Regions from separate parts of the Bacillus sp. C1 genome, predicted to be linked through region 3. Evidence: riboswitches for the same ligand, from Rfam matches in the RefSeq annotation. Region 3 holds a riboswitch; each other region holds the start of a gene.

Region 1 (6,474 bases), on a different contig from region 3:
GAAGATAATTGAATTTCAGTCACAGTTAGGTGGAAAGATACACGTTTATCCTGAAAAAATGATTTGGGATATCGGAGGACTGCCCCCGGTTACGGGAGCGCGGTTAATCGAGCAACTGGTGGAGCAAGGATTAACATTTCATCCAGAAGTAGTGTTAAATGAAAAGGTAGAATCAATTACTCGGAATGAAGATGGGATTTTTGTGTTAACAACTTTCTCCGGTCAAAAGCATTTTTCAAAAACAGTGGTTGTAGCTACTGGAAGTGGAATATTGAAACCACAAAAATTAGCAATTGAAGGTGCAGAGAAGTTTGAAGTATCGAATTTAAATTATACGGTAAAATCTTTGAAGCGTTTTAAAGATAAAACAGTAATTATTTCAGGTGGGGGAAACTCTGCGATAGATTGGGCAAATGAATTAGAGCCCATTGCGAAAAAGGTTTATTTAACATATAGAAAAGATGCGTTAGCTGGTCATGAAGCACAAGTGACACAGCTTATGAATAGCTCGGCGGATTGTTTCTTTCATACATCAATTACAAAGCTAGTGGCTGATGACAAGCACGAAACGATTGAATATGTTGAGTTAACGAATCACGAAACAGGTGAAGTTTCTCATTTATCGATTGACGAGGTCATTATTAATCATGGATATGAACGTGATATGACATTATTGGAGAATAGTGAACTAAATGTTGAAATCGTTGATAACTATTTTATTTCTGGGAGTGCAAGTAGTGAATCTTCCATAGAAGGATTATATGCTGCTGGAGATATTTTAAAGCATGAAGGGAAATTGCATTTAATTGCAGGCGCTTTCCAAGATGCTGGAAATGCTGTAAATAAGGCGAAGCAATTTATTCAGCCAGAGGCGAGTGAATACGGAATGGTTTCTTCACATAATGATGTTTTTAAACAGCGTAACCGAGAACTTATTAAGCAAATGATGAAATAATGGATCTTGCTGAGAAGTTTAAAACGTGGGAAGAACAAAATGTTTTTTACAGATAAACACCCAGTTACTTTCTTGTCTTTATAAAGTAGCTGGGTGTTTATTTGTTTTCTAGCTTTTTTTTCATTTATATGACACCGGTTTCTTCAGTGCACGTCTTTTACATGTATTTTGAAAGAGGGGAATATGGCGACGTGAACGATTTATTTGTAAATGTTTTTTATTACTCATCTGTTTTTAAAGGGAATTTATGCTGTTCCTTGTGTGTAATGATTAGGAAATTGCTTATTTTGCATTGAAGCAATGTATTGTTTGCCATGCTTTCTTGCAACAGATTCTAATATGTGACGCACACGTTTAGTTAGGTGGCCTTGATTTTGTAATGCCTCGCAGTACGCATCATAGTAAGCATATTTAGCCCAAAGAAAATCATCTTGTTGGAATAAGAAATGATTTTGATACCAGTCCCCAATTGTAGTATAGTTCATGTTTTCATTTGTTACTTTTTTTTGCTCGATAATTCTTTTTGGCAATTCTTTAGAAAGCTGAGAAGCAGTGTTTGTTGTTGCAGCTTGTAATGATTGTTCTAACATTGTAATGATGTGACGAGTAGCCATATGTTAACTCTCCTTTGTATAAATGGATAAATGCCATTTTATATTTTTATACCACTCTATGTATTATACAATATATGGAATGCATCTACCTGCTTTTTGGTTTGTATTCACAAAATCTTTTTATTTTACCTCGCAAAAGCCTGATTCGTGAAGATTAATAATTAGTGGAGGTTGAAGAAAACCCCTACTGATTAAAGTTTCACTTTATGTATAAAAATCTTTTATAATGATGGAGAGGTAAAAAATCGTAAGGGAATGAAAGAATTGTATATAACAATAAAGGAAGCAGCAGAATATTTAAATCTTCCGGAGTCTTATATTGAAGAATTGGTTCAACAAAAACGAATTCGATCTGTGTATGATGGTGAGCAATATTTGCTGAATAAAGAACAGTTCAATACGCATTTAGAACAAATGGAAAAATATAAGCAGTTAGTAGAAGAAATATTAAATGAACCAATTCCAGAGGATATGGATGTAAAAGATGAAGATTAAATTACATGGATAAAGTTATATAGTATCATTTTTTCTAAATACCGTTTCAAGAGCTATAGAATAAGTATCTTGAAATGGTTTTTTTTACAATAAAATATATAACGGCTTTGTTTACAAGTATATAAGTTGCAGTTACGAAAATAAAAAAGGTTCCCAACTCGTTTGCTTTTTCTGTTTTGCATAGCATGATATAGTGACAAATTAGCAGTATCCTTGTCAATTATATAGAATGAAAAGACAAGCGGATTTTTCAGAAAAGTGTTCTTGTTATGTAAATATAAACATTTTATAAAAAGCATCAAGAATGCTTTTTTTTCTAAAATACTTAGTTTATAATGGAGGAAAATATCGACATGAAGTTTGATTACTCATGTACCGGTTTGTAGTTTTCATTTCTATGAATGTTTAGAATGAATTAGATTTCTGTGAATTAAAAAAGAGGGGTGCACACGCATCCTTTTTTCTATGCAGATATTATGAAAGAGGTGGTATGATGGAATTAACATTAAATTCGACTGTATGTTTACACACGATTCAATTTCGAAAAGAGCAAAAGAATTATATTGTAAAAGATACAATTACAGGCGAAAAATATGAAATGCCGCCACTTTGTATTGATGCACTTGCCATGATGCGTGACGGATTTTTATTGGGAGAAATTGAGGGAAAGTTAAAAGAAGAATATCCAAAAGAAGAAGTGAACATTCTAGAATTTACGAGGCAACTGTTAGAACTAGAGCTTGTCGGGATGGTTGACGGAGAAGAAATCATTTGTACGAAAAAGAAAGATAAGGATTATTTTGCATGGGTTCGTCCTCGTGTTGAAAAGCTTTTTCTTAATGTAAACCGAAAATATCGAAGCAGAGGTCAATGATGATCTCTGCTTTTTTAGTGAATTAGAAAATAACCGCAAATGCTCTAGCAAAGGCGCCGTCACTATTTTTAATTTTCAGTGGTGCTGCTGAAAAGAAAAAGCGTTTTGTTTCAATTGCAGCTAAGTTTGTTAAGTTTTCAATTAAGTAAATATTATTTCCTAATAAAATATGATGAATTGGTGATGTTTCAGTTGTCACTTCATCAGGAGAAATGAAATCTAAACCGACAGCTTTTACTTTTAATCTAACTAATTCTTCAGCAAGTTCTTCTGAAAGATAAAAGGCTTCCTTTTCATATGCTGCTGTATTCCATTTGTTTGAGAGATTAGAATGGAAAATGACGATATCTCCTTCTTTTATTCCTGCATCATGTAATACTTCTTTAGGTAATTTTCGTTCTTGTACATGTGTTACATCAATGAGAATAGCTTCACCTACAAACTGATTAAGTGGTAATTGCTCAATTGTCGATGCACCTGAAATAAAATGGGCGGGTGCATCACAATGTGTACCAACGTGAACTATTGAATGAAAATCTGTGACTTGAAATCCAGCCTCTTCAACACTTGTAATAGATTCTAAATGAATCGGCGGTGTTCCAGGAAATTGAGACATATTGTTTTCGAATGTTTGTGATAAATCAATTACTTTCATTGGTAATACCTCCAATAATTTTTTTGAAATATAAAAAGCCTATCTTTCAAATCAAGAAAGGTAGGCTTTGCATACTTACATGTAAGTTCATTTTCTATCTTCCAAAATGCGTTGCATTTTGCAGGATTTAGCACCTATTCAGTCTATATAAACTGAGGTTGCTGGGCTTCAAAGGGCCAGTCCCTCTGCCTCTCTCGATAAGGAAATTATTCAGTTTTAAAATTTGAAATTTTCTGTTATTTAAATTGTAATTCATTTCCTTTTTTAATGCAAGAATGAAAATAGGTATTCACCCAACTAAGGGATCCAGCATATGGTGGCTTATGTAAGCAAATTGCTGCAAAGGAGTGAGTGCAGTGACAGGAAAAGTTTTGAATTATTATGCTGGTGGGAATACTGCTAGAGGTTTTTATAGCTTATATGAGGAGAACTTAATTGGACTGGAAAGACTTTTTATTTTGAAGGGTGGTCCAGGAACTGGGAAATCTTCGCTAATGAAAGCAATTGGACGTGAGTGGACTGAAAGAGGCTATGATATTGAACTTTTGCATTGTTCTTCTGATAACAAATCTATCGACGGTGTTATTATTCCAAAATTAAAAGTAGGAATTGTAGATGGAACAGCACCACATGTTATTGAGCCTAAAACACCTGGAGTTGTAGAAGAGTATGTAAATTTAGGAGAGGCTTGGGATTCAGAAAAATTACGAAACCGTAAAGATACGATTAAACGATATATGTCAGAAGCAAGCCGAGCATTTCAATCAGCATATAATTGTTTCAAAGAGGCATTAGTTATACATGATGATTGGGAAAAAATTTATATTAATAATATGGATTTTCAAAAAGCAGATAAATTAACAAATCAGCTTATCCAAAAATTATTTGCAGATAGCAAAGGAAAACAAGCGGTTGTAAAGCACCGTTTCTTAGGAGCAGCGACACCAAAAGGTGCGGTTGATTTCGTTCCAAATTTAACAGAAGGAATCCCGCATCGTTATTTTATAAAAGGGCGTCCAGGAACTGGAAAATCAACAATGTTAAAAAAAATAGGAGCGACAGCAGAAGAAAAAGGCTTTGAAGTTGAAGTATATCATTGTGGTTTTGATCCAAATAGCCTTGATATGATTATTGTAAGAGAGTTAGGCTTTGCAATCTTTGATAGTACAGCGCCTCATGAATATTTTCCGGAACGAGAAGGTGATGAGATTATTGATATGTATAATTTCATTGTTAAGAAAGGAACGGATGAAAAATATGCTAAGGAAATTCGAGATGTTTCCATTCGATATAAAGCAAAGATGAATGAAGCTATGTCGTTCTTAGCGGAGGCAAAAGCAGTGCGAGATAAATTAGAACGAATTTATATTGCTGCGATGGATTTTAAAAAGGTGGATATGTATCAAAATGAAATAAAGAGAGAGTTTGAGCAGATTGCTAAATTTCTTGGCGAGCAGCAAAAATAAAACGATTGTAAGCTGTTAGGAAGAACCTAGCAGCTTCCATACATATTAATGGCGGCATGATATATTTTAGAAGTAGAATCTTACTTTAATGGTGAGTATATTTGTCGAATTTCCAGGGAAATGATCAAAAAATGAGGAGGATACATATGCAAAGTAAAATTCAATTGGAATTAGAGAGAATTGAGAAAGAGAATAACGTAAAAATTTTATTCGCGGTGGAATCTGGAAGCCGTGCATGGGGATTCCCGTCGAAAGATAGTGATTACGATGTTAGATTTGTATACATTCATCCAGTAGAGTGGTATTTATCTATAAATGAAAAACGCGATGTCATTGAATATCCAATTAGCGATGCTTTAGACATAAGTGGCTGGGATATTAGAAAAGCTCTGCGATTATTTGCAAAATCAAATCCTGCATTATTAGAATGGATCCGCTCTCCAATCTTTTACTCTAAGGATTCTGACCTTCCAGAACGTCTACAGAAGGTGAGCGAAAATGATTTTGATCCAAAAGCAACAATCTACCATTACTTACATATGGCATCAAAAAACTATCATGAATTTCTACAAGGAGAGAGTGTGAAGTTAAAAAAATACTTCTATGTATTGCGGCCTATTTTAGCTTGCAAATGGTTAGAAGAGAAAGGGACATTACCGCCTGTAGAATTTGACCGATTAATTACTGAACTATCAATAGAACAAAAAATTTTAAATGAGATTGAAGATTTACTAATCAAGAAAAAAGCAGGCGTTGAGCTAGATGCTGGTCCAAAAATTATAGCATTAAATGAATTTTTGGAGGAACAAATAAAGTACTACCAGGAGTATGTGAAGGGAATTGAAAAAGGACAGGGTATTGAAATTGAAAGATTGAATGTCTTGTTTCGGGACATGTTATCTGAAACAGAGTACCAATAGATTGAATGATTTGTTTCAGGCTGCGTGGAAAGGGAAATGCCTACGAACTTCTAAAAAGAAACATTGTAATTTGACGAGGTTGGTTCGTATAAAATGGTGAATGAAATTTTATCGATGATTTTTCAAATATATCGACCGTTTCTCATCATATATCGGCGCAAATTAAAATATATCAGCGATTCGACAAAGGATATCGACTAACCAGCAAAAAATGACAAAAAAACAGGAGCCACCTAGCTCCTGTTTTAGCTAACTTTACTTTGTTTAGGAATAAAGAAAACAGCAACAGCTGCAATAAATCCAGCAATTGCAAATAAGTAAAAGTTCCATACTTGATCATATTGTAGAGTCATTAATACTCCTATAATAATTGGGCCAGCGATTGCGCCAATAAGTCCCCATCCTAAAGATGTAGCACGAGCGTGTGAAGGGAAGTATTGGGTTACATAAGCGTTTAATATTTGGGTAATGCCAACGGACCCAATTCCAGCAAGT
Region 2 (6,474 bases), on a different contig from region 3:
AAAGAGGAATATAGACTATTTATATAGAATATTCAGATAACTGGAGGTGTAGAGGAATTGAGCGAAATTGAATTAGAAAACAAAACAGTAAAAGTAGGGCAGGAGAAAAGAATTATTCTTCGTTTTATTCTTGCAAGTTTGGTCGGTATTTTTATGTTTTTTGTTCCTGTTACAATCAATGGTGCTTCATCAATTATGATTGATCACATTGTATCTTGGATTCGGACTGCAGTCCCATTCGTTATACCGTACTATGCTTTATTTGTAATGGCAATTGGTGCAGTATATCCGTTTTATACAAAGAAATGGAATGCATCGATTGTAGATATTTGTTTTTCATTCTTAAAAGTTGTTGGAGTCGTATTTGGGGTATTGTACTGTTTTAAAGTAGGGCCCGCATGGTTTTTTGCTCCTGATGTAGGGCCGTTTTTATATGAAAAACTAGTTGTTTCAGTAAGTTTACTTGTTCCGATTGGATCGGCCTTTCTAGCATTATTAGTTGGTTATGGCTTATTAGAGTTTATCGGTACTTTTTGTAGACCGATTATGAGGCCACTCTGGAAAACACCAGGACGATCAGCAATTGATGCAGTTGCTTCGTTTGTTGGGAGCTATTCTTTGGCGTTACTAATTACTAATCGTGTGTATAAAGAGGGGAAGTATACAATTAAAGAAGCGGCGATCATTGCGACAGGTTTCTCAACAGTTTCGGCAACATTTATGATCATCATTGCGAAAACGTTACATATTATGCACATATGGAATTTATATTTTTGGACTACACTTATCGTCACATTTATTGTAACCGCTATCACTGTAAGGATCCCACCATTACGAACAAAACCAGACACATATATTACAAAAGAAGGTTTTCCAGAACCAGTTTATAAAGAGAAGATGTTAGAACGTGCTTGGGAAGATGCATTAGAAGTATCGAAATCTGCACCAAGTGTGATGAAAAATATTTTGGTTAATCTTAAAGATGGGTTCATTATGACGATGGGAATTTTGCCATCTATTATGTCTGTTGGATTAATTGGTATCTTATTAGCAAAATATACGCCGGTATTTGATTGGGTTAGTTATATTTTTTATCCATTTACATGGTTAATGCAACTTCCAGAGGCCGAACTAGCCGCAAAAGCAGCATCAGTTGGAATTGCTGAGATGTTTTTACCATCATTACTTGTCGTTAGTGCACCGCTTGTAACTAAATTTGTCATTGCAGTTGTATCAGTATCATCTATTTTATTTTTCTCTGCGTCTATCCCCTGTATTTTATCTACAGACATTCCGTTAAAAGTTTCAGAACTTATTATTTTGTATATTCAAAGAACGATTTTAACATTAGTTATTATTACACCAATTGCATATGTATTGCTTTAAAAGGCATAGAGGACTCCTATATGTTAAATAGGTGGGTCCTCTTATTTATTGGAGAAAAGCCTTCATTAGGTAATGTAATAGATAGGGATTGTTTCATATTTAGTGAAGATAAAGAACCTAGCTACTTAAAGTTTCTCTTTATAAAAGGAGTCACTACTGATGCCACTGTCCGCCTCCACCTTGAGAGTGCCAGTGTCCGCCACCTTGAGGATGCCACTGTCCACCATGCCAGTGCCCGCCTTGAGGGTGCCACTGTCCGCCATGCCAATGTCCACCCCCGCCTTGAGGATGCCACTGTCCGCCATGCCACTGTCCACCCCCGCCTTGAGGATGCCAATGTCCGCCATGCCAATGTCCACCCCCGCCTTGAGGATGCCAATGTCCGCCATGCCAATGTCCACCCCCGCCTTGAGGATGCCACTGTCCACCTTGCCAATGTCCACCCCCGCCTTGAGGATGCCACTGTCCACCTTGAGGTCTATCTGTAAAGTAAGTCATTTTTTTTCCTCCTAAAATAAATGATTAAACTAGTTATTAGCGTATGCAGTTTATTCTGTTTGGATATAGGCAAAAGACACATTTTCTATATAAAAGAGGTGTTATTATCTTGTATTACAGAGTTTCGAATCAAAGAGAATGTATTTTTGTAGGAAGATAACGATAATTTTGTATATTGAAATTATTTGTGATGTTAATTATTATATAGCTAGATACAGAGAAAGGGAGATTTGTATATGGAAATAGTAAACAATAGAGCAAGGTTACGATTAATGGATGCAAATGATGTAGAAAAACTGTTTGCAATTGTAGAAGGAAATAAAGAAATATGGGCGTATTTAATAGCTACAATGGATCAGTATGAAGATATGGAAAGGTATGTGCAAACAGCGGTAAAAGGATATAAAGAAGGAACAGACTTGCCATTTGTTGTTATAGATCAACAAACAAATGAAATTATGGGGAGTACACGCTTATATAGTATATCAAAAGAAAATAAAACGGCTGAACTAGGGCAAACGTGGTATCATCCAAGTGTCCAAAGAACAAGTATCAATACAGAATGTAAATTCATGTTATTGCAATATGCGTTTGAAGAATTACAGCTGTTACGCGTACAAATAAAAACTGATTTACGCAATGAAAGGGCGCAACGTGCAATTGAGAGGCTTGGTGTAGTAAAGGAGGGCGTACTGCGAAATGAAAGGAAATTACCGAGTGGTTACGTTAGAGATGCAGTTGTGTATAGCATTATTGCAAGCGAGTGGGCGGATGTGAAAGAACAGTTGCTTCAAAAAATGTGCATGTATAAATAGGAGACGTATATGACAAATATTGAGACTAAGAGATTGAAGATGATTCCTTTTACGTTAAAGCTTGTAGAAGCAACGATGAGAGGGAGGGCAGAACTACAAAAAATAATTTCTTATCAAATATCGTCAGAATGGCCCATGGCTGATTATCAAGAAATTTTACCATGGATTGCGGAAGAATTAAAGAAAAATCCCGAACAAAGCAAGTGGAGTGGACTGATTATTCATATGGAAGATAACATGATTATTGGTGATATGGGATGTAAAGGTTCTCCTGATGCAAATGGAACGGTAGAGATTGGATATAGTATTGTATCAAAGTATCAAGGGTATAGATACGCAACTGAGATGGCACAAGCATTTGTAGAGGGGTTACAGAAGAATGAAGATGTACAAACAATTAAAGCAGATTGTCTAGCGAGTAATATTGCGTCAAAGAGAGTGCTAGAAAAAGCAGGATTTACATGTGTAAGTGAGGAACAACATATAAAATATTGGCTTGTACAGTAAATGGAAAGAGGTATATCCTTGTAAAAGGGAAAAATATACCTCTTTTTCTTACAAAATGATAACTTCTTTTATATACTTTTGTTTCAGCATTCCATTCTATGAAAAAATTCGTTACAATGGAGTTGTATGAGAAACTTATAAAGTATGAACCACAAATAATAGTAAATACAAAAATCCTCTATTTGAATGAAAACCCTTTATCGCACGGATCACTTTTAAGAAAAGTGCCTTCTTTCAAATAAACTCAAATACAATAATTTAAAAGATATTAATTTTTTTATAGAAGTATGGATGATGCACGGAGGCTAGTACAAATGAAACAAAAAAAGAAAAGTAAGAAAAGAAGAGTTTGGCAAGTGTTCTTGCTAATGTTTAGTTCTATCATTTTATTTATAAGTTATGCAGCTTATGATATTTGGAGTAATCGATTTAAAACAGATGAAGTACCTACAGATGCTGCAGTTGTACTAGGAGCAGCTTCTTGGAATGGCAAACCGTCTCCTGTATTTCGCGAACGAATCAATCATGCAATCTCTTTGTATAAAGAGGGAAGTATTAAAAAAATTATTTTTACGGGCGGGACTAAGTTTGAAGCAGAGCTAGAAGAAGCACGTACTGCGAAAGCGTATGCATTAAAGCATAATGTAAAGGCGGAAGATATATTAATTGAAACAGAGTCGCGTTTTACAGAAGATAATTTGAAGAATGCGAAGCAGGTTGGAACTGATAATGGCTTGCGTACATATACAATTGTAAGTGACCCTCTTCATATGAAGCGGGCGATGCGAATTGCGAAGCATATTGGGATGGAGGCATATGCATCACCGACCCCGACATCAGCATATAAAACATTAGACACAGAAATTCCGTTCTTTTTTAAAGAATTATGTTCTTATATTGGGTATGTTGCATCGTTGCCTTTACGTACTTTGAAGGGTGATTAAGAAAGGATAGATTTATTTAAATAGACTAGACTAAGAAGAGGATATTATGTTCAATATGTGAGCATATATCCTTTTCTTATACAAATGTGCTGTTAGTTCAAAATGAAGTGTGGTAATTCGAAATACATTTCGATTATTTATAAAAAAGGTTAATCAAGATTTAACAAATTATAGAAATAAATCGAATGAAAACCTTGTAATTTTATAGGAATAGTGAAACAATAGAAATGCATAATCAAATACAATCTTATCGAGAGAAGTGGAGGGAACGGCCCGATGAAACTTCAGCAACCTGAACGAGAATGAAAAGGTGCTAATTCCGAGTAGATAAGAAGGGAAAGCGATGACAACCTTCTTATATGTAAGGTTGTTTTTTTAGTAGTAGGAATTTGAAGAACAATTTGAAGTTTTTTGCTTCTGGATTACTTAAAGTAAAGGGGATCTTGATATGACATTATCATTTATAGAAACAGAAGAACAAGTTCTCATACTGGAGAAATTAAAGGAGCTAGTTCCTCAATTTGCGGCTAGGGAACAGCAACTGAGCGAACTTGGGGCTTTTCCTTTTGAAAATATTAAAGATTTACAAAATATTGGTTATACAAAGCTAACGTTACCAAAAGATATCGGAGGAAAGGGAATTTCGTTGTATGATTTTGTGTTATTTCAAGAGAAAATTGCCGAGGGAGATGGTGCGACAGCTTTGTCGATCGGTTGGCATCTTGGAATCGTGAAAGAGCTCGCTGAAAATCGGTCTTGGCAACCTGATATGTTTTCTTGGTTTTGTGAAGAAGTACAAAAAGGCGCTCTGTTTAACCGGGCAGCAACAGAACCAAATACAGGGAGTCCGACGCGGGGCGGAAAGCCAGAAACGTTAGCTGTACAAAAAGGTGACAAATGGATTATAAACGGGAGAAAGAATTTTACAACGATGGCACCAATGCTCGATTATTTCATTGTATCTGCTAGCATTGAAGGGCGAGATGAGATAGGTGAATTTGTGGTTTCAAGGAATGAAAAGGGTGTGTCTATTGAGGAGACATGGGATAGTGTAGCGATGCGTGGGACTGCTAGTCATGATCTTGTATTACAAAATGTTGAAATCTCGAATCAATTCTTTACAGATATAAAAGGTTCACAAGCGAAACGAAAAGGAGTTGGATGGTTACTTCATATTCCAGCATGCTATTTAGGAATCGCACAAGCTGCAAGGAATTATGCGATTCATTTCGCAAAATCATATCAACCGAATAGTCTCAATCATCCTATTAGCTTACTTCCGAATATCCGCAGATTAGTAGGAGAATTAGAGTTAGAACTCATACAAGCTCGTACCTTTTTATACCAAATTGCGAAAAAATATGATGTGGTAGAAGAGAAACAATCTTTACAAGCAGAATTAGCAGCAGCGAAATATATCGCGACGAATGCGGCGATATCGGTTGTGGATAAAGCGATGCGAATTGTAGGGGCGAAAAGTTTATCTGAAAAGAATCCATTGCATCGATATTATTTACATGTTCGCGCTGGATTACACAATCCGCCGATGGATGATGTCACACTCTCATTACTAGCAGATGATGCCTTTCAATCGACAGAAAAGGTGTGATATAGACAATTGAAGAGTGAAAAGATATTTTAAACGGGATCGAGTTGTAAAAATGAAATGACCTTTGTAGAGAAACTACTTTTGAATATGTATGAACTGTTTCCTATGAAATGGATAGTTTAATAAAAGATCTTTAAAAAATATACACTTAAAAAATGGTTCTGGTATTGTACTGGATCCATTTTTTTGTGTCTATTGATTAACGCTCATAATTATAATCTTCTATTACTTCCTCAAGAGATTGGAACGTTTGACAACACGTATAGTCTATTCCATATCATTGCATATGAAAAAGGTGAAGTTCTATATCTTTAGGTGCATATTCATAGAATCAAATTTCAATAAACTTCATACCAAAGTCCTACTGTGTATTAATTTATACGTCTTTCATCTTAAATAGCTCTCCCCTGAATGATGGATTTTAATCCGGATATCTCTAACATATAATAGTTATTGTAAGGCTTTTACAATTTTAAGGGAGGGAATTGCATGAAGAATTGGGTTCAGTTTAGATTTGCAAGACCAACAGATAAATTTGAAGAAGTTATAAGTTTTTATGAAACAGGATTAGGTTTAAAGCGTATAGGGGAGTTTCAAAATCATGAAGGATACGACGGAGTCATGTTTGGATTACCTGATGAAGAGTATCATTTAGAGTTCACAAGGCATGTTAATGGCAGTCCATGTCCTGCGCCGACAAAAGATAATTTACTAG
Region 3 (6,474 bases):
ACCATCACCAATCGCATTAAATGCAAACATAATTAACGCAATCATTAATGCTGGAAAAAAGAGTTGCCACCATTCTCCGCTTAACAACGTTCCTAGTGCATCGTTCGTCATCGTTCCCCAGCTTGCCGCTGGAGATTGGATTCCAAGTCCTATGAAACTAAGAAATGATTCTGAGAAAATAGCAGCTGGAATTGTAAATGATAAATTTACGATAATAATTCCTGTTAAGTTTGGAATTAAGTGCTGATAGATAATTTTCATATGCGATGTACCTAATCGTTCAGCTGCAATTACAAACTCCCTTTGTTTCAACGAAAGCACTTGCGCACGAATCAGTCGTGCCATTCCAATCCATCCCGTTAATGCAAGAGCTATAATAATTGTAAAAAGTCCAGGTTTCATAACGATTAATAATAAAATAACAATTAACAAATACGGGATACCATATAACACTTCAATTCCTCTTACAATCCATTCATCAATCCACGTTCCAAGACGATTGCGCCCTCTTATATATCCACTAAGACCACCAATTAGTACTCCCATTCCGATATCAAGTACCGCTGCGACCAATCCAACTGTTAATGAAATTTTCCCACCAGCCCAAACACGTGCCCAAATATCTCGGCCTAGGTCATCTGTACCAAACCAATGCTCACTACTAGGCGGCAAGTTTGTTGCTTCTTTTATTTGCTCATTCGCACTAAACGAAGTTAAGCTTTCACCTATAAGCGAAAAAAGAATAATGAAAACTAATATAACTGTTCCAAAAATTGCAATTGGATTTGAAATAAATTTTTGAAATACTTCTTTCTTTCGGCTAATTGTTAGCTGCTTCTGATTTGCTGTTAGTGCTCTCTTCTCTTCACTAGACAAGAGCTGTTCATCAATTTCATATGCACTCATCTAAATCCCCTCCTCACGTAATAGAACGAATGCGTGGATCAATTAAGCGGTGAATCATATCTGTAATAAAGATGCATCCAATTAACAATGCACTGTAGAAAATTGTTGTTCCCATAATGACTGGATAATCTCGATTAAAGATACTCTCTACAAAATATTTTCCTAAACCAGGAATTGAAAAAATTTTTTCAATAACGAAAGTCCCTGTTAATAAGCCCGCCATAAGCGGTCCTACAAATGTAAGTACCGGGACAAGAGCATTTCGAAGTGCATGTCTTACAATAATTTTCCGAATCGGTATTCCTTTCGCTCGTGCTAGCTTAATATAGTCACTTTGCAAAACTTCAATCATATTAGAACGAACAAATCTCGTAATAACAGCGATTGGCCCTAAAGCTAACGCAAATGATGGTAATACAGTATGGGAAAGTGTGCCCCAAGAAGCAACTGGAAGTAATTCCAATTGAATAGCAAACAATTGAATAAATAATGGTGCCAAAATAAAGCTTGGAATTGAGATTCCTAAAATCGCTAATAAGCTGATCCCATAATCAATAATTTTGCCATGATACAGTGCCGCAAATGTCCCAGCAGCAATTCCAACTAATAATGAAATAATAAATGCCTGTAATCCGATAATTGCCGATGGTCCAAATCCTGTCGTAATAATTTCTGATACGCCTTGACCTGTTGATTGAACGGATTCCCCAAAATCAAAATGAATAACCCCATCTAAGTAAGCAACATATTGATTCCATAACGGTTCATCTAGGTGATATTTCGCCCGCATGTTTTGAACAACTTCCTCTGGGAAAATTTTTGCATCTGATGAAAATGGATCACCTGGTATAATATGCATAATTAAAAATGTCACAGTAGTGATAATCCATAACGTAAATACCATAATCGATAATTTTTTTACAACATACACTCTTATAGCCCCCTAAACACATGAATTTACTTTGTTTTATTGCACTATTTATGCCTATTCCTTCTTTCCTCCTTTTCCTAACGTAAAAAAGCCTTGATCTCAAAAAATAAGATCAAGGCTTAATACATCTATGCCCATCACTTATCTTTCAAGCCTTGCTTGCTGGAATTAGCACGGTGTTCATCTTTCAGAACCCGCTGCTGAGGTTTCATAGGGCCAGTCCCTCTACCTCTCTGGATAAGTAAATTGTTATATTATTATTTAGTTTGAATTGTATATTTTGAATTATAATTCCGAAAAAATGGAAAGTCAATCCAAAAGGTCGTTTTTAGAAAAATCAGTTTTTATGGTGGTACTTCATTTTTCACTTTATAATTAAAATAAAAGATTCACCCCGAAAAGGAGATGTACAATGGATCCATTACTTATGGCCGTTATAGGATTACCATTAACAATTGTCATATTAGTCATCATTGGCTTCTACAAATTATTTGTTAAAAAGAAAAGTATCACTTCTTTCTATACCCCATTCGATAACATTACCGGTCAAACAATTTCAGAATTTCACGAGGAACAGAAAATCTTAGTAGCTGAAGATGAAGACGGGGATGGAAAGAAAAAATAACCTTGCACATCGCGAGGTTATTTTTGAAACTCTTGTTGAAAACGTTTATAGTATGTTGAAGCTGTTGAAAAGTGAACTTCTATATCACGAATTAATGACGAATCCTCATCTTTCGCTAACTTCTCTAACTTCTTCATTGCTTGTTCCGTCTCGTTTAAGAAACCGACATACAACTCATGTTCTTGCTCTTTTGACTTAGGTACGCGAATCTCTTTACGCATGTGATCAATATCCTCTAACATGCTTGCCGTTACCTTCTGTACATCTTCTTTAAACTTAGCATGTACTAATGCCTTCCCGCCTTTTTCCTTCGCTTCTTCCCACAATTTTACCGCTTCATTTAACTCTTTATTCATTTTCTCATCGTACTTCTTATGCACATCAAGATATACTTTCATCTCTTCTGTCTGTTCTGCCGATTGTTCTACTTTTTCTTTCGGTTCTTTTGTGTCCTTGTTTCCGTTACATCCTGCTAAAAGAAGCATACTTCCAAGCAAGATAACACCCCACACTTTCTTCATCTCTTACTCTCCTTTTATCCCGCATTAACGGGCAGTAGGACTCCCACCTCAAAGTTCAGCATATACAAAGAAGTTAGATGGGAGATCAACTGCCCGTAAAGGCCCGACTCGTTTAACTAATAATCAGTGGGGGATGAAGCCCCCCACTGATTAAAGTTTCACTTTATCTACCTCTACTACTTATCTCCACTTGTTATTATAACGAGAACCTTTCACACTTTGCACTTATGAGCTTATTTTTATACACATATAACAATTTTTGTCACAGTATCGTCACTTTATACTACTGATATCTCCATAAAGTGAACCTTTCGAAAGCAATAAAAAACCCGGTAATCTACCGGGTTCTTGTAAACGGAAAAATCAAATATGTAGTTTTACCGCTTATTATTTATTAATAGTTGTACGACTGCGTCTATATGCAAAAGCACCACCAGCAAGCATTACAACGCCAAGTAATGTCAGCATATTATCGCTGCTTGAAGCACCTGTTTTAGGAAGAGATTGTGTATTACTTACGACTGGTGTTGTTGTAACTTTTGTTGGTGTTGGCGCTGGTGTCGGTGTAACTTTTGCTGGTTGATTATTTACTTGATTTGGATTTGGCACTTGCGTATTAGGTTTATTGCCTCCATTACCTTTTCCATCATCATTGTTATTTCCACCTGTATTTTTATTATCTTGTTTCTTGCAATCCTTTTGTTCTACTTTCTCTATTGGCACTTGTACAGCAATCGTTTTATCTCCACGTTTTGCTGTAAACTTAACTTTTAAATCTTTTAATTCCTTCGCTGTTTCCCCAACAACTTGGAAGTATAAAGCAGATCCTTCTCCAGCTCCCATTGTTTTAACTGGAATTGTTGCTTTATTTCCATTCCATTTAACATCTAAGTTCATCGTTCCTTTTCCAGTGCCCTCTTGCAAAGAACCATCTTTTAGATAATCTGGAATTTCTCCTTGCGTGTAGTGATCTGGAATTGTCAGTTTAATATCATTTGGAACCTCAATTTCTACATCGAACCCTTGTAAATCCTCAATTGTTAAGTTTTGAGTCGTTAATAAGAAATCTAATGTAAATTGGTTTTCCTTTAAATTCGGTACACAGGTTGTCGCTTTTGCCTTACCTTCAAAACGTAGATCTTTATTCATCTCGGAAAAATCAATATTTGCGCTTCCTTTAATCTTACCAAGAGGTGTATATCCCTCTTTCTTATCGATTAAATATAGCTCAATATCTTTGTTCACTGGTTTCCCTGCTACATTTCCAAGTACGGGTATTTTCACGTTTTTTGTAACTGTTTTTCCTGGCTCCATATCTGGTAATGGTAATGCAATCGCTTCAGAACCATCTTCAAGTGTTAGTACAGGAAAATCTTTCAATTCACCATCTAGCCCTTTCGGTATAGAAACGCCAAGATATACACCGCTTACCTTTTCCTTTGAAGTATTCGTTACAGTCGCAGTCACATCTAATACATAATGGTTATTTTTTGCGTCCCATTTCGCTTTACCTGTTACCTTGCCGCTAAAATCAGCAGTAGCTATCTGATTTAAATCCTTAGCATCCTCTTTTGATTTTTTAGCCGGAGGTGTATTTACCTGTTGTCCTGATGGATTTACAACTCCTGTTTTTTCTGATTCACCCTTCACATTCGATTCGTTCTTTTGTTCTTTTTCAGCTTCTTTTACTGGGTCAATTTTCTTCTCTGGAGCAGGCTGTTGTTTTTGTGGGTCTGTTTTCTCTTGTTGTTGTACATCCTTCACTCCTTCTTTAGATTCTTCTTTCTTTACTTCCACACTGTCTTGCTTCTGTTGTTCTTTTCCTTCATTTACCGCTGAATTCTTGGTGTCATTTTGCTTTTCAGGTACCTTTTCTTGATTTTGAACTTGTACTTCTTTTACATTTTCATCCGGTGCTGCCAACGCCGCAACAGGAGAAAAAGCCAAAAGAGATACAAGAGTTACGGCACTTACTTTCTTCAGCATATGAACACTCCTTTTTTATTTTTATTCTAGTTTACGGGTTTCATAGTTTCATTGCATAATAAAATATAAAAACCGCAAAATAGAATCCATATCCATTATAAGGAAAAAGAAGGATAAAAACAATTAATTTATCGAATAATGAGATTTTTTGAACTTCACGCACTTTTTTCAAAACAAAACATATTCTTACTTGTCACTTCGACCGCCGTAGTAACTAGTTTTATCCCGCATTACAGAAAAAAGGGCTGTGGAGAGGTGGTGAATGAAATTTTATCGGCGATCTTTCAAGGATATCGACTAACCAACAAAAAACGCCAAAAAACAAGAGCTCCCTAGCTCCTGTTGCCCAACATACTAAAAAGAGCCGCAACTATATGTTACGGCTCTTTTCTATTTGTTACAAATCAATATTTTTCTTTTCCTGAAGAGCATACTGCTTTTCGCTGCGACTCGTCATAAAAATATAACAAACAACGGCCCCTACTTCACAAAGGGCGATAACAATGCCCATAGGAAGTGCAGTGTTACTACCTCCAATACCTACTAAAGGTGCAACAAGTGCTCCAGAAATAAACTGTAATAAGCCAAGTAATGCCGATGCCGTTCCTGCAGCTTGTTTTTGATTTCTCATCGCTAGTGAGAAACCTGTGGTCGATACGACCCCAACACTCGATACAACAAGGAATAATGAGCATAACACACTAATTAACCCAATCCCTAGTACAATTGTGAGAAGTAAAGAAATACCACCGACAGCCGCAATTCCAATACCAGTTACAAATAACGTTTTCTCACTTACCTTCCCTGCTAAACGGCCAGTAATTTGACTGGCAATAATAATACCAACACCATTAATAGCAAAGAATAAGCTAAATTCTTGTGGTGATGCCCCGTATATATTTTGCAACACAAACGGTGATCCAGAAATATAAGCAAACATTGCTGCTGATACTAATCCTTGAGACAAAGCATATCCCATAAACAAACGATCTTTTAGTAAATTCCCATATGTCGCTAATGTCCCTGTTAAACCACCTGTTTCCCTCTCTTCAAGAGGTAATGTTTCGCGTAACACAAATGTAGCTGATACTAACATAAATACACTTATCGCTCCAAGAACGATAAACACTCCGCGCCATGATGTAAACTGTAGCAATTGCCCTCCAATAATTGGTGCTAAAATTGGCGCTGCTCCATTTACTAACATAAGTAGTGAGAAAAACTTTGTCATCTCAGAACCTGAGTACATATCACGTACCATAGCACGAGATATAACAATACCTGCTGAGCCTGAAGCCCCTTGTAAAAATCGTAAAAGAACTAAACTCCAAATAGATGGTGCAACTGCGCAAAGTAAAGAAGATGCAACGTAGATAATAAGAGCAATAATAAGCGGTTTGCGCCGTCCATAAATATCACTAATTGAACCAACAAATAATTGTCCAACCGAAAGTCCTAGTAAACATGCTGTTAAAGTAAGCTGAGCAAGAGAGGCATTCGTTTGT

Evidence for each region. A riboswitch is a leader RNA that binds a small molecule or an ion and turns the genes downstream of it on or off. The one in region 3 is predicted to bind S-adenosylmethionine.
Region 1: another riboswitch for S-adenosylmethionine. It lies ahead of ACX5JI_RS16490 (cyclase family protein); the one in region 3 lies ahead of ACX5JI_RS23105 (ABC transporter permease).
Region 2: another riboswitch for S-adenosylmethionine. It lies ahead of ACX5JI_RS19130 (acyl-CoA dehydrogenase family protein); the one in region 3 lies ahead of ACX5JI_RS23105 (ABC transporter permease).

What each region holds. Positions count from the first base shown of each region.
Region 1 covers NZ_JBTMZT010000005.1:74,314-80,787, forward strand. Annotated here, with positions in the region: gene ACX5JI_RS16470 (NAD(P)/FAD-dependent oxidoreductase) at 1-955, shown strand, start outside; gene ACX5JI_RS16475 (hypothetical protein) at 1,201-1,569, opposite strand; gene ACX5JI_RS16480 (helix-turn-helix domain-containing protein) at 1,825-2,064, shown strand; gene ACX5JI_RS16485 (hypothetical protein) at 2,558-2,938, shown strand; gene ACX5JI_RS16490 (cyclase family protein) at 2,961-3,593, opposite strand; SAM riboswitch class I at 3,685-3,797, opposite strand; gene ACX5JI_RS16495 (PRK06851 family protein) at 3,950-5,059, shown strand; gene ACX5JI_RS16500 (nucleotidyltransferase domain-containing protein) at 5,206-5,979, shown strand; gene ACX5JI_RS16505 (MFS transporter) at 6,225-6,474, opposite strand, start outside.
Region 2 covers NZ_JBTMZT010000008.1:23,379-29,852, forward strand. Annotated here, with positions in the region: gene ACX5JI_RS19105 (YjiH family protein) at 58-1,386, shown strand; gene ACX5JI_RS19110 (hypothetical protein) at 1,540-1,884, opposite strand; gene ACX5JI_RS19115 (GNAT family N-acetyltransferase) at 2,121-2,699, shown strand; gene ACX5JI_RS19120 (GNAT family N-acetyltransferase) at 2,709-3,206, shown strand; gene ACX5JI_RS19125 (YdcF family protein) at 3,521-4,150, shown strand; SAM riboswitch class I at 4,395-4,484, shown strand; gene ACX5JI_RS19130 (acyl-CoA dehydrogenase family protein) at 4,599-5,759, shown strand; gene ACX5JI_RS19135 (VOC family protein) at 6,249-6,474, shown strand, end outside.
Region 3 covers NZ_JBTMZT010000014.1:22,735-29,208, reverse strand. Annotated here, with positions in the region: gene ACX5JI_RS23110 (ABC transporter permease) at 1-906, opposite strand, end outside; gene ACX5JI_RS23105 (ABC transporter permease) at 920-1,837, opposite strand; SAM riboswitch class I at 1,976-2,081, opposite strand; gene ACX5JI_RS23100 (DUF3951 domain-containing protein) at 2,250-2,462, shown strand; gene ACX5JI_RS23095 (hypothetical protein) at 2,480-2,983, opposite strand; gene ACX5JI_RS23090 (LPXTG cell wall anchor domain-containing protein) at 3,371-4,969, opposite strand; gene ACX5JI_RS23085 (multidrug effflux MFS transporter) at 5,367-6,474, opposite strand, start outside.